Regions from separate parts of the Shewanella sp. Pdp11 genome, predicted to be linked through region 2. Evidence: predicted binding sites of a transcription regulator. Region 2 holds the regulator's gene; each other region holds the start of a gene.
The links. The regulator NrdR, encoded in region 2, represses ribonucleotide reductase genes. The targets are predictions, from matches to a motif close to AAACACNANATNTNGTGTTT.
Positions count from the first base shown of each region.

Region 1 (4,253 bases), 1.7 Mb from region 2:
TAGGGATTTACGCTTTTTTCCACATCGAGGTGGAAACTATTGGTGTAATAACCCTTGTCCGTCACCCCTGTGACTAGGCCAAATTGCTTCGCATCCAGTTTACAAAAACGGCTGCAAAGACTCTCACTTGGGGTGCTATACAGACTAAAGCCATAACCTGTTTCAGCCTTCCATGCATCCGTGGCGGCTTTAAGATAAGCCACAATAGCGACGGCTTTGTCCCTTAATTGTGCATCGTCAAATACATGGGTTTGGGTGCCATAGAGTGCATTCATGGTTTCATGCAGGCCAATGTAACCGAGTGAAATCGACGCGCGACCATTTTTAAAAATTTGAGAGACATCTTCATCAGCGCGCAAACGCACACCACAGGCACCTTCCATATAGAGGATAGGTGCCACGCGGGCTTTAACGCCATTGAGTCGCTCGATACGCGTATCCAGCGCTTTACGGGCTAAGACTAATCTGTCATCTAAAAGACGATAAAACTCCGCCTCATCGCCCTTCGCTTCCAAGGCAATCCGCGGCAAGTTTAAGCTCACTACCCCAAGATTATTGCGCCCTTCATGCACGAGTTCGCCATTTTCCTCATAGGTGCCTAAAAAGCTGCGGCAACCCATTGGGGTTTTAAATGATCCGGTCACTTTCTCAACTTGCTCGTAGTTGAGAATGTCGGGATACATGCGCATAGTCGCGCATTTGAGCGCCATCTGTTTGACATCGTAATTGCAATCGCCAGCTTTGTGATTAATGCCATCACGAATCGCAAACACTAACTTAGGGAAAACTGCCGTCTTACGGTTTTTACCTAATCCCGCCATCCGAACTTTCAGCATAGATTGCTGAATTAAGCGCGATTCCCACGAGGTGCCTAATCCAAAGCCAAAGGTCACGAACGGTGTTTGGCCATTGGCAGTGTGTAAGGTATTAACCTCATATTCCAAAGACTGAAATGCATCGTGACATTCTTTTTCAGTTTGCGCCGTGGCGAAGGCTTTAGCGTCGGTAATCTTCCAATTCAGGGCGATTTGGTAATGCTTGTCGTAGCTCTTAGCGACAAATGGCGCTAACACCTCATCAATACGATTAATAGTTGTGCCGCCATAGATATGGCTCGCCACTTGGGCAATGATCTGTGCGGTCACTGCTGTCGCCGTTGAAATAGACTTTGGGGTTTCAATTTCGGCATTGCCCATTTTAAAGCCGTGGGTCAACATACCTGCCAAATCAATCAACATACAGTTAAACATCGGGAAAAATGGCGAGTAATCTAGGTCGTGGTAATGGATCTCGCCCGCCTCATGGGCAGCGACCACATCCTTAGGCAAGATATGACTCTTGGCATAATGTTTAGCAACTATGCCCGCGAGCAAATCCCGCTGAGTGGGAATAACTTTCGAATCTTTATTGGCATTTTCATTGAGTAAGGCCGCATTGCTTTGCTCGACTAAACCACGGATTTCGAGATTGAGTTTACTGGTCGCTTCACGGCACACATCTCTGTCGTGACGGTATTCGATATACACTCGCGCTAATGATTTATACGGCCCTTCCATCAACAAGTTTTCAACCGCATCCTGCAAATGATGGATATCAACTTCGGTTAAGGTCGCGACACTTTGACTGATACACGCTGCCACTGTCGCTGCATAGTCGCCATCCTCTATCCCAACTGAGTTTGCAGCGGCATTCACTGCATCCCTTATCCTTGTTTCATCAAAAGGTGTGCGGCAACCATCACGCTTAATTACGACTGGCATTGTTCAGTTCCTCTCCATCTCGCCTAAAAATTAACACTACATATAGTGATTTTAAAAGAATAAAACACAATATGTAGAGCATTAGGCTACAACGACGATGAAGCGTCCATGATCCAGATCATAGTTTTTAGGAAGAAATAAAAGAACAAACCAGAACTGCTGCTAGGTCCAATTATCTGAAAATTGCGCCTTGACCTGCTGATTAAACCCCGCTAGTTGATGCCTGAAATCAGTGATAATCAAGCACCAAAGCTCAAGATTAACGCTTAGAGAGTGCGAGATAACTACTGAGTTGGCCCGATGCCGACTGATGCGAGCCCATAGACGAAGCGAGTTGCATCATAGATTTAAGCCCCTGCCATTGCTGCTTTTGGGTATCCGTTAGTGGTGGCTCGGAGTTTAAATAATCCGTTAACTGGCCAAGGACTTTGGTGGCTTTTTGAGCGAGCACAGGCGACTGAGCATCATCCATATTGGTCAAAACGTTTTTCGCATCGACCAAGGTATTGATAAGGGGGTTGTTCGGTGATTTTTTGGCTAATGATTTCAGTTCATCATCCAAAAAATCTTGCAGCGACTGCTTGCTCGGGGTAGTTGTGCTCGGAACTGTAATACCGTTTTTTGATAAACGCTCAAGCTGTACGTCCGATAAAATGCCGTCCTTTTGTAAACGTGACACTAATGCGGGAATATCGGCGACACCAAATTTGCCATCGGCAAAAAAATCCTTCGCCATCGACTGAATTTTCTGTGCACGTTGCGCCCGTGGCGACAGCGCTATCTCATCGGCTTTACCAGTGTCGGGTTTAACCGCATCCGACTGAGTTTTTTTGGTATCTGTGGTCGCATCGGTTTTGGCCGTACTCGTCTTTTGGCTATTGGCACCATAGGCATCGGCGATACTGGTACTGCTGCGATTAAGATTGAAGGCGTTTAAAATAGAATTCATCGTCAATAATTCGGCGTCTAAGATTCAATGACGGTTTTAAAGCAAAAACTAAGCCAATCAAGTATTAATCTTTGCAGAACCTGAATTCTCGGGTAGCGAACAGCACCAGCAGCTTTATCTCTAGGACTGTAAATCTTCAATAAGGGCAAGACATTGCCGCCTCAATAAATCGAGTGCCTCGGCATCCATCTGCACTTTATTCAGCAAAGTTTGCTTCAAGGCTAGGGCTTCATGCTTAATCGCCTCTCCCTGAGCCGTCAGAGTGATCAATTTTTTCCGCTCATCTTCAACGCAGGCCAAACGCGTGATCAAGCCTTTTACCTCTAACCGCTTGACGATTGGCGTTAGGGTTCCCATATCGAGTTTAGTCGCCATTGATAGCTGGGTTTGGCTACAGCCATTTTGACGCCACAGGGTTTGCATCACCAGATATTGAGGAAAAGTTAACTCGTATGCCTCGAGTAAAGGCCGATAAGCGCGCACTAAGGCATTACTGGCAGAATATAGCGCGAAGCACACATTGTCAGATAAACACAGTGCATCACTTGGCTCGGGATTCTGTACCTCTGAGTTTTGTGGCCCTGGGTTCTGCGGCTCTGGATTTTGACTCTGGTCTGTAGATCCAAGCTCTAAGTGAGATAAACAATTTTGCACGTATAAGCGCCTGTCATTCAAACATAGCGCTATCTTATCCGATCCGCTCAATCGCATCTAGTTTGCGCGCAAAGTATTTGCATTGTGTCATGAAGCCACGTACAGTTGACGCAGTTAGTTTGCGCACAAACAAAAGGTTAATTTTTATGAATAGCACTATTACCCAAACCCGTGAAATCCATTTAGCCAGTCGCCCTGAAGGCATGCCTACCGCAGAGAACTTTGCTTTAGTAAATAATCCCTTATCACCGCTCACCGATGGCCAAGTGTTAATTAAAAACCTGTGGATGTCGGTCGACCCTTATATGCGTGGCCGCATGGTAGATCGTAAGAGTTATGTTCCGCCCTTCGCCTTGAATCAAGTCTTAGAAGGCGGCGCGATTGGTGAAGTTATCGCGTCTAAAAACACTGATTTCCCAGTAGGCACTAAAGTCAGCAGCATGTTAGGTTGGCGCGAACACGCCGCCACCGATGCGGCTGGACTGACCGCTCTGCCGCAAACTGAATTAGACTGCTCACATTTTCTCGGCGTGATTGGTATGCCCGGCATGACAGCGTGGACGGGACTGACTCGCATCGCAGATTTAAAAGCGGGTGAAACCCTGTTTGTTTCTGCCGCATCAGGCGCAGTTGGCAGTGTTGCTTGCCAGATTGGTAAACTGATGGGGGCTCGCGTAATCGCCTCTGTGGGTTCAGATGAAAAAGCGGCATTGCTGCAAAGCTATGGTGTTGATGCCATCATCAATTACAAAACCTGTGGCAATCTCACCCAAGCGCTCACAAAGGCCGCGCCAGAAGGGATTGATGTGTACTTTGAAAACGTCGGTGGCGAGCACTTAGCCGCAGCGCTGAGCAATATGAAAGATCATGGTCGTATCGCCGTTTGCGGT
Region 1 is NZ_CP015194.1:2,529,165-2,533,417, reverse strand. It holds gene nrdD (anaerobic ribonucleoside-triphosphate reductase) at 1-1,760, opposite strand, end outside; gene AYJ58_RS11185 (hypothetical protein) at 2,020-2,709, opposite strand; gene AYJ58_RS11180 (MarR family winged helix-turn-helix transcriptional regulator) at 2,830-3,363, opposite strand; gene AYJ58_RS11175 (NADP-dependent oxidoreductase) at 3,510-4,253, shown strand, end outside.
Region 1: nrdD (anaerobic ribonucleoside-triphosphate reductase) is a predicted target of NrdR. The motif match lies at 1,792-1,811, and genes of this name have one in related genera.

Region 2 (4,253 bases):
ACCTAAATAACCTAAGCTGCCGATAAGCTTAAGTTAAATAATCTGCTCCTGTGCACTAACGCACAAAGCCGGCACGGGCTAACATTTCTAGGGTGACGCCGCCGCTCTTGCTGTCTTTGCCATCATAATTCATCAAGCGTTCCAGATAACGGGCGATCAAATCCACTTCGATATTCACCTTATCACCCGCTTGCAGGTCGATTAACGTGGTTTCACCTGCGGTATGCGGCACTATAGTCAGGCGGAATCGACTGCCATCCACTTCGTTAACCGTCAAACTCACGCCATCAATGGTGATGGAACCTTTATGGGCAATGTAACGCCCAAGCTCTGCGGGGGCGGCTAACCAAAACTCGATGGCTTGACCACGCACTAAGCGTTGCTCAACCATAGCAATACCGTCAACATGGCCGCTGACCATGTGCCCGCCTAAACGTGTGGTTGGGGTAACGGCTTTTTCAAGATTTACCTTAGTGCCCACTTTGTAGTTAGCAAAGCCAGTTAGACTCACGGTTTCGGCAGAAACATCGGCCACATAACCGTCGGCTAATTGCTGCACAACCGTTAAACACACACCGTTGGTGGCAATACTGTCGCCTAAACGCACATCGTTTAAATCCAGTTTGCCGCTCGCCACGGTCAAACGAATATCATCGCCCTTGCGTTCAAGCTTTCGCAGGGTGCCAACGGCTTCAATAATCCCAGTAAACATGGTTAACTCACTTATTCGATAAAGAAGTAATAAGGCATAAGACTCAAGGTTTAACGGTTATCTTGCCCTAATTAAATAAAGAAGTATCAAGCATAACGCTCAAGATTAAACGGGTATCTGGCCCTAATTTGCGCTCATCGAACAAAGTTAATGCAGGAATTTGCGCCATGGTTTGATAATCGGGTAGCTGCAGCAGATTACGCCCTTGCCCGCCGAGGATTTTCATCGCTTGGTACAGCACTAATTCATCAGCCAGCCCCTGTGCTAAAAATGCGCCTGCTAAGGTTGCCCCCGCTTCCACCAGCACGTGATTACAACTTTGGCCTAAATAGCTTAATAGTTCAGGTAAAGATACGCGACCTGCAATTGCTGGTAATACTAGGCAACTCACATGGGAGGGCAATTGTGCTTGAAACTCTGCGGGATAAGCCACGGTCGAGACCAAGAGTATCGGCGATACGATAGCCAAACAGGCAGCCGATAACGGCAAACGGGCGCGACTGTCGAGTATCACCCTTAATGGCTGCAGTAATTGCGCCTCAGTTACGCAGTCTTTTATGTCGCCAAGTTCTTGATATCGCACATTGAGTGAGGGATCGTCAGCCAATATGGTTTCAATCCCAGTGACCAAGGCGCAGGAACGTAAGCGTAAACGCTGCACGTCGCGGCGAGATTCAGGGCCGGTAATCCATTTAGATACCCCGTTAGACAGCGCGGTTTTACCATCGAGACTCGCAGCCAATTTGACTGTAACTCTGGGCAAACCCGATTCCATCCGCTTCATAAAACCTAAATTCAAGGCATAAGCTTCATCACGGTGTAATCCCACATCCACTTCAATACCGGCGTCGCGCAGCATTTGAATACCGCGCCCACCGACTTGCGGATTAGGATCTTCCACCGCCACCACCACACGTTTGACGCCAATATTGATCAGCGCCAAGGCACAGGGCGGCGTGCGGCCATAATGGCTGCAGGGCTCTAAGGTGACATAGGCCGTTGCGCCGCGGGCGTGCTCACCTGCCATACGTAGCGCATGCACTTCGGCGTGGGGCTCACCCGCTTTTTGATGATAACCTTCGCCGACAATCTGATTATCTTTAACGATAACGCAGCCCACACTGGGATTGGGTCTCGTGGTGTAAAAGCCTTTGCGCGCTAATTGAATCGCGCGGCTCATCATTTGGATATCGAGTACGGACCAACTTATGTTCAAGCTCATGTTCAACCCTGTTGTTAAAGGTTTCGGCTTTCACCAGTCTTACAAACCTGTCTTTTAAATTTGTGCTTTCACGCCAATCGCTCGTACACGTTTGCCTTGTCGGCGACAAAACTCAATGACTACTTTTGCAGTTTAGCGATGGCCTCACCAAATTCAGACACGTCTTCAAAGGCGCGGTACACAGAAGCAAAACGTATATAGGCGACTTTATCTAGGCTCATCAATTGCTCCATCATCAAGTTACCGACCATTTCTGATGGTACTTCTCGCTCGCCAGTGGCGCGCAGGGTCGATTTGATTTTACTGAGTGCTTGCTCGATTTCATCCATAGACACAGGGCGTTTCTCAACGGCGCGCAGCATGCCACCTTGGAGTTTTTCTTCATCGAAGGGTTGGCGTGAACCATCGCGCTTAATCACCCTAGGCATGACTAATTCTGCGCCTTCAAAGGTGGTAAATCTTTCATGGCATTCGGTGCATTCTCGGCGACGGCGCACTTGATGGCCTTCCGCCACTAATCGAGAATCGATGACTTTAGTATCTGTCGCGCTGCAAAATGGACAATGCATTGAGCCTCCTGCCAGTGAATGACGTAAAGCCGTTGGCTTTACTATGTTATCTAAGGTTAGCCTGTTTGGTTTAAGTCTAAGATTTTAGCAATAAAAATGGCCGCTTAATGCGGCCATGGGATTTTATCCTATTTATGGGCTGAGGTTAACCACCTGATGCTTGTTAGGCTCAGCACCACAAAAAGGAGACTATTTACAGATTAACCGTAAACAGGGAAACGTGCGCACAGTGCCAATACTTGGCCTTTAACACGCTCAATCACTGCAGGATTGTTAGCATCATCAAGGATGTCACAAATCCAGCCAGTCAGCTCTTTCGATTCCGCTTCTTTAAAACCGCGGCGCGTAATCGCAGGCGTACCGATACGTACACCTGAAGTCACAAAAGGTGAACGTGGATCGTTTGGCACTGAGTTTTTGTTCACGGTAATGTTAGCGCTACCTAAGGCGGCATCGGCTTCTTTACCGGTTAAGTCACGACCAATCAGGTCAACTAGCATTAAGTGGTTGCTGGTTCCGCCAGAGACGATTTTGTAACCGCGCTCAAGGAACACTTCAACCATAGCTTTAGCGTTGTTAACCACTTGCTGTTGGTAAACTTTAAATTCTGGCTCTAGGGCTTCTTTGAACGCCACCGCTTTACCAGCGATAACGTGCATCAATGGGCCACCTTGACCGCCTGGGAATACCGCAGAGTTCAACTTTTTGTACAAGTCTTCATCGTCAGCAGCAGATAGGATCACGCCACCACGAGGACCCGCTAAGGTTTTGTGAGTCGTTGAAGTGACAACGTGTGCGTGTGGCACTGGGTTTGGATAAACGCCAGCAGCAATAAGACCGGCAACGTGCGCCATATCGACAAATAGGTAAGCACCTATTTTGTCTGCGATTTCACGCATTTTTGCCCAATCAACGATACCTGAGTAGGCAGAGAAACCGCCGATCATCATCTTAGGCTTGTGTTCTACGGCCAGACGTTCCATCTCGTCGTAGTCAATTTTGCCAGACTCGTCGATACCGTAAGGAATGATGTTGTACAGTTTGCCAGAGAAGTTAACCGGTGAACCGTGGGTCAAGTGACCACCATGAGCTAAGTTCATGCCCAGTACGGTATCGCCAGGTTTTAACAATGCCATGTAAACCGCGCTGTTTGCCTGTGAACCTGAATGAGGTTGTACGTTAGCGTAAGTTGCGCCAAACAGTTGTTTAGCACGTTCAATCGCTAAGGTTTCAACTACGTCCACATACTCACAACCACCGTAGTAACGCTTGCCTGGATAGCCTTCAGCGTACTTATTGGTTAACTGTGAACCTTGCGCTTCCATCACGCGTGGACTGGTGTAGTTTTCAGAAGCAATCAGCTCAATATGCTCTTCTTGACGCAGAGTTTCGTTCTGAATTGCGTTAAACAGTTCCGGATCATAATCTGCGATATTCATATCTTTTTTCAGCATTGCTTACTCCAGCTGCCAATTCTTATAGGTAGGGTTGCGCGGTATTCTACTCGGAACGCGACCACAATCCCAGTATTTGAAACATGAAATTCCTAGCGTTTTAGCTTGAACTTGGCTCATTGTCGAGTTGAGTTCGGCGTGCAATCGAGTAGAATTAGCCGCATCATTAGTCACTTAAGATAGAGAAAAATGGCTCAGTTTGTTTACAGCATGCTGCGGGTGGGAAAAATTGTTCCGCCTAAGAAGCAGATCCTTAAAGATATTTCTTTAAGCTTTTTCCCCGGCGCCAAAATTGG
Region 2 is NZ_CP015194.1:4,205,257-4,209,509, forward strand. It holds gene AYJ58_RS18510 (riboflavin synthase) at 56-712, opposite strand; gene ribD (bifunctional diaminohydroxyphosphoribosylaminopyrimidine deaminase/5-amino-6-(5-phosphoribosylamino)uracil reductase RibD) at 780-1,934, opposite strand; gene nrdR (transcriptional regulator NrdR) at 2,054-2,503, opposite strand; gene glyA (serine hydroxymethyltransferase) at 2,704-3,957, opposite strand; gene ettA (energy-dependent translational throttle protein EttA) at 4,147-4,253, shown strand, end outside.

Region 3 (4,253 bases), 1.1 Mb from region 2:
CATCAGAATACCAATGTGGACCCACAGGAAATCGCAAAGTTTGAACGTATGGCCGAAACGTGGTGGGATCTCAACGGCGAATTTAAGCCGCTGCATCTATTAAACCCGCTGCGCTTAAACTATATCGACCAAACCGCAGGCGGCATTTTCGGCAAGAAAGTGCTCGATGTTGGTTGCGGCGGCGGGATTTTATCTGAAAGCATGGCCCGCATCGGCGCCGAGGTTGATGGTCTCGACATGGGTGATGAGCCCCTCGAAGTCGCCCGCCTTCACGCCCTCGAAACCGGCGTAAGCATAAATTATGTAAAAAATACCGCCGAGGCCCACAGCCAAGATCATCAAGCTTACTACGATGTGGTGACCTGCATGGAAATGCTGGAGCATGTGCCCGATCCACAATCTGTGATCAAAGCTTGCTGTGACATGGTCAAACCCGGTGGCTTTGTGTTTTTCTCCACCATCAACCGCAACATTAAATCCTACGTTCACACGATTCTCGGCGCAGAATATTTACTGAAGATGCTGCCAGTTGGTACCCACGAGCATAAAAAATTCATTAAGCCTTCTGAGCTGATTGAGCTTGTGGACAATACTGATCTTATCTGTACCGATGCATTAGGCATCAGCTACAACCCGTTGACGGGCATTTTTAAATACACGCCTAAGGTTGATGTAAATTACATGATCGCAACGCGTAAGGTTGATTGATATGAGTCTGGCACAGATCCAAGGCGTACTGTTCGATCTCGACGGCACTTTAGCCGATACCGCGCCGGATCTGGTGCAAGCCCTCAATTTAAGTCTTCAAGACGTCGGCATCGCCGCGCAGCCATTAGCGGCCATGCGCTACGCCGCATCCCACGGCAGTTTTGCCTTAGTTGATGCGGCAATACCCAATGCAGCGGATGATCTTCGCACTCAAGTTCAGCAAGGTTTGCTCGCCCACTATCAGCGCATTAATGGCGATCACTGTGCACTATTCACTGGTATTGCGGCATTACTCGACTGGCTCGAGTTAATGCAGCTGCCATTTGGGGTGATCACCAACAAGCCAGCGCGCTTTACCCGTCCCTTATTGCGAAAACTGAATTTACACTTGCGTATGCCAGTGATTATCAGTGGTGATTCGACCAAACACCCAAAACCCCACACAGCACCTATGCTGTTAGGCGCACAGCAACTGAGCTGCGCTCCAGAGCACATTTTGTATCTTGGGGATGCTGAGCGGGATTTGTTAGCCGCGAAGGCAGCGGGCATGTTAGGCGGCGTTGCCCTATGGGGTTATCTGGGGGTCAACGACAAACCATCGCAGTGGCCTGCCCACGCGCACTTTGCCAGCCCTACTGAGTTACATCAGGCATTAGCCGACGCATTCGCCTGAAAACTCGCCCATAAAACGGTTAACAAACTTCACTTTTGCACTCGAAGATAAACCTTTTACTAAAGTGACTATGCAGACGCACATATGTGTGTTTGCCTGATTTTTACATGCGAATAAAATCAGGCAGCGAAAGGTCGGCGGATAAAAGATCGGCACTTGTGCGCGATCGCGATCTAAAGAAAAGATCGCCTAAAAATCCCCCATGAGTGCGACACGCTAACCTGAAATTGAGCTTCAAGGTTAGTCGTTACTAACGCTAAGGCTTATCCTCAACTTATCCACAAGATGTCCCCTGAATTCAGACTTGCAAATAGGGGCAAACCTCACTATCTTGTATCCCAGATAATTTAAAACACCATATCTTGTGTATAGGTAGCAATCAGACACACTAGAAGTTCGCCGCTTAATTGACTCGTTTTCCACCAGTCAGCTGTATTTAAGGGACGGTTATTGATTGTTTTACAAGGATACGTACGGTGAACTTGCTCACCTAAATAGATATAAGAACCAAGGCCTATCTCCAAATGAATAGCACTATGACAGTCACAAAACGCTGTGGCGATCGTGAGAATATCGATCTCGAAAAAATACACCGCGTAATTACTTGGGCAGCCAAGGGATTAAAAAACGTTTCTGTTTCTGAAGTTGAACTGCGCTCGCACCTACAGTTTTTCGATGGCATCCCAACCGAAGCCATCCATGAAACCATTATCAAAGCGGCGGCGGATTTAATTTCTCCAGAATCACCGGACTATCAGTTCCTCGCCGCCCGTTTAGCGGTGTTTCATTTGCGTAAGAAGGCCTTCGGTCAATTCGAGCCGCCAGCACTGTATACCCACGTGACGAAATTAGTTGAGCTTGGCAAGTATGACATGCACATTCTGCAGGATTACAGCCGCGAAGAACTCGACGTGATGGATACCTATATCGACCATTGGCGCGATATGGACTTCTCATACGCAGCGGTAAAGCAGCTTGAAGGCAAATATTTAGTTCAAAACCGTGTGACCCACGAAATCTACGAGAGCGCGCAGTTCCTCTACATTTTGGTCGCGGCCTGTTTGTTTGCCCGTTATCCAAAAGAAACGCGCCTGAAATACGTTAAAGATTTCTATGACGCGGTATCGACCTTTAAGATTTCGCTGCCAACGCCAATCATGGCTGGTGTGCGCACGCCAACACGTCAGTTCAGCTCTTGTGTACTGATCGAATGTGGTGACAGCTTAGATTCAATCAACGCGACAGCTTCATCGATTGTGAAATACGTCAGTCAACGTGCGGGTATCGGTATTAACGCCGGTCGTATTCGCGCCTTAGGTAGCCCAATCCGTGGTGGTGAAGCCTTCCACACAGGTTGTTTACCTTTCTATAAGTATTTCCAAACCGCAGTTAAGTCTTGCTCTCAAGGCGGCGTGCGTGGCGGTGCTGCGACCCTCTTCTACCCGATTTGGCACTTAGAAGTCGAATCTCTGCTGGTATTGAAAAATAACCGCGGCGTTGAAGATAACCGTATCCGTCACTTAGACTACGGTGTGCAGTTGAACAAAGTCATGTATCAACGTCTGATCAAGGGCGAAAATATCAGCCTGTTTAGCCCATCAGATGTACCTGGTTTGTACGATGCGTTCTTTGAAGATCAAAATGAATTCGAACGTTTATATGTGCAATACGAGCAAGACAGCAGTATTCGTAAGAAAACCATAAAGGCAGTTGAGCTGTTTTCACTGATGATGCAAGAGCGCGCCTCAACCGGCCGTATCTACATTCAGAACGTGGATCACTGCAACACCCATAGCCCGTTCGATTCTAAAGTCGCGCCGATCAGACAATCTAACCTGTGTCTTGAAATCGCCCTGCCGACAAAACCATTGAACAACATCGATGATCCAGAAGGTGAAATCGCGCTTTGTACGTTGTCAGCACTTAACTTAGGTTCTATCAAAGAATTATCTGATATTGAGCCATTAGCCGACCTCGCCGTACGCGCACTGGATAATCTGCTGGATTATCAAGATTATCCTATCAAGGCAGCACAACTTGCCTCGATGAATCGCCGAACCTTAGGTATAGGCGTAATTAACTTCGCTAACTACTTAGCGAAAAATGGCATGAAGTATTCCGATGGCAGCGCGAACGATCTGACCCACAGAACCTTCGAAGCCATTCAGTTTTATTTACTGAAAGCCTCGATGAACTTAGCCAAAGAGCAAGGTGCGTGTCCGTTATTCCACGAGACCACGTACGCTCAAGGTATTTTGCCAATCGATACTTATAAACGTGACCTAGATAAAATTTGTGCCGAACCATTGCACTTAGACTGGGAATCACTGCGTAGCGATATCAAGCAATATGGCCTGCGTAACTCGACGCTGTCGGCATTAATGCCATCAGAAACCTCGTCGCAAATCTCCAATGCGACCAATGGTATCGAACCACCGCGTGGCCTTATCAGCGTGAAATCGAGCAAAGACGGTCAGCTAAAACAAGTGGTACCTGATTTCGATACGCTGAAAGATAGCTATGAATTGCTATGGAAAATGCCTAGTAATGATGGTTACTTACAGCTAGTGGGCATCATGCAGAAGTTCGTTGACCAAGCGATTTCGGCGAACACTAACTACGACCCTTCACGTTTTGAAGGCCGTAAAGTACCGATGCAAACTCTGCTGAAAGATTTGCTCAATGCTTACAAGTTAGGTGTGAAAACGCTTTACTACCATAACACTCGCGATGGTGCATCGGATTCACACGATGACATCACCAATTTAGAGAAAGAAGATGACGGTTGCGCCGGCGGCGCGTGTAAAATCTAGTCTTTAACGTTAACGCGGCTCTTACAAATAAAAAGTATAGGGATCCCGATTGAGTGGAT
Region 3 is NZ_CP015194.1:3,142,574-3,146,826, forward strand. It holds gene ubiG (bifunctional 2-polyprenyl-6-hydroxyphenol methylase/3-demethylubiquinol 3-O-methyltransferase UbiG) at 1-708, shown strand, start outside; gene AYJ58_RS13965 (HAD family hydrolase) at 710-1,381, shown strand; gene nrdA (class 1a ribonucleoside-diphosphate reductase subunit alpha) at 1,906-4,194, shown strand.
Region 3: nrdA (class 1a ribonucleoside-diphosphate reductase subunit alpha) is a predicted target of NrdR. The motif match lies at 1,732-1,751, and genes of this name have one in related genera.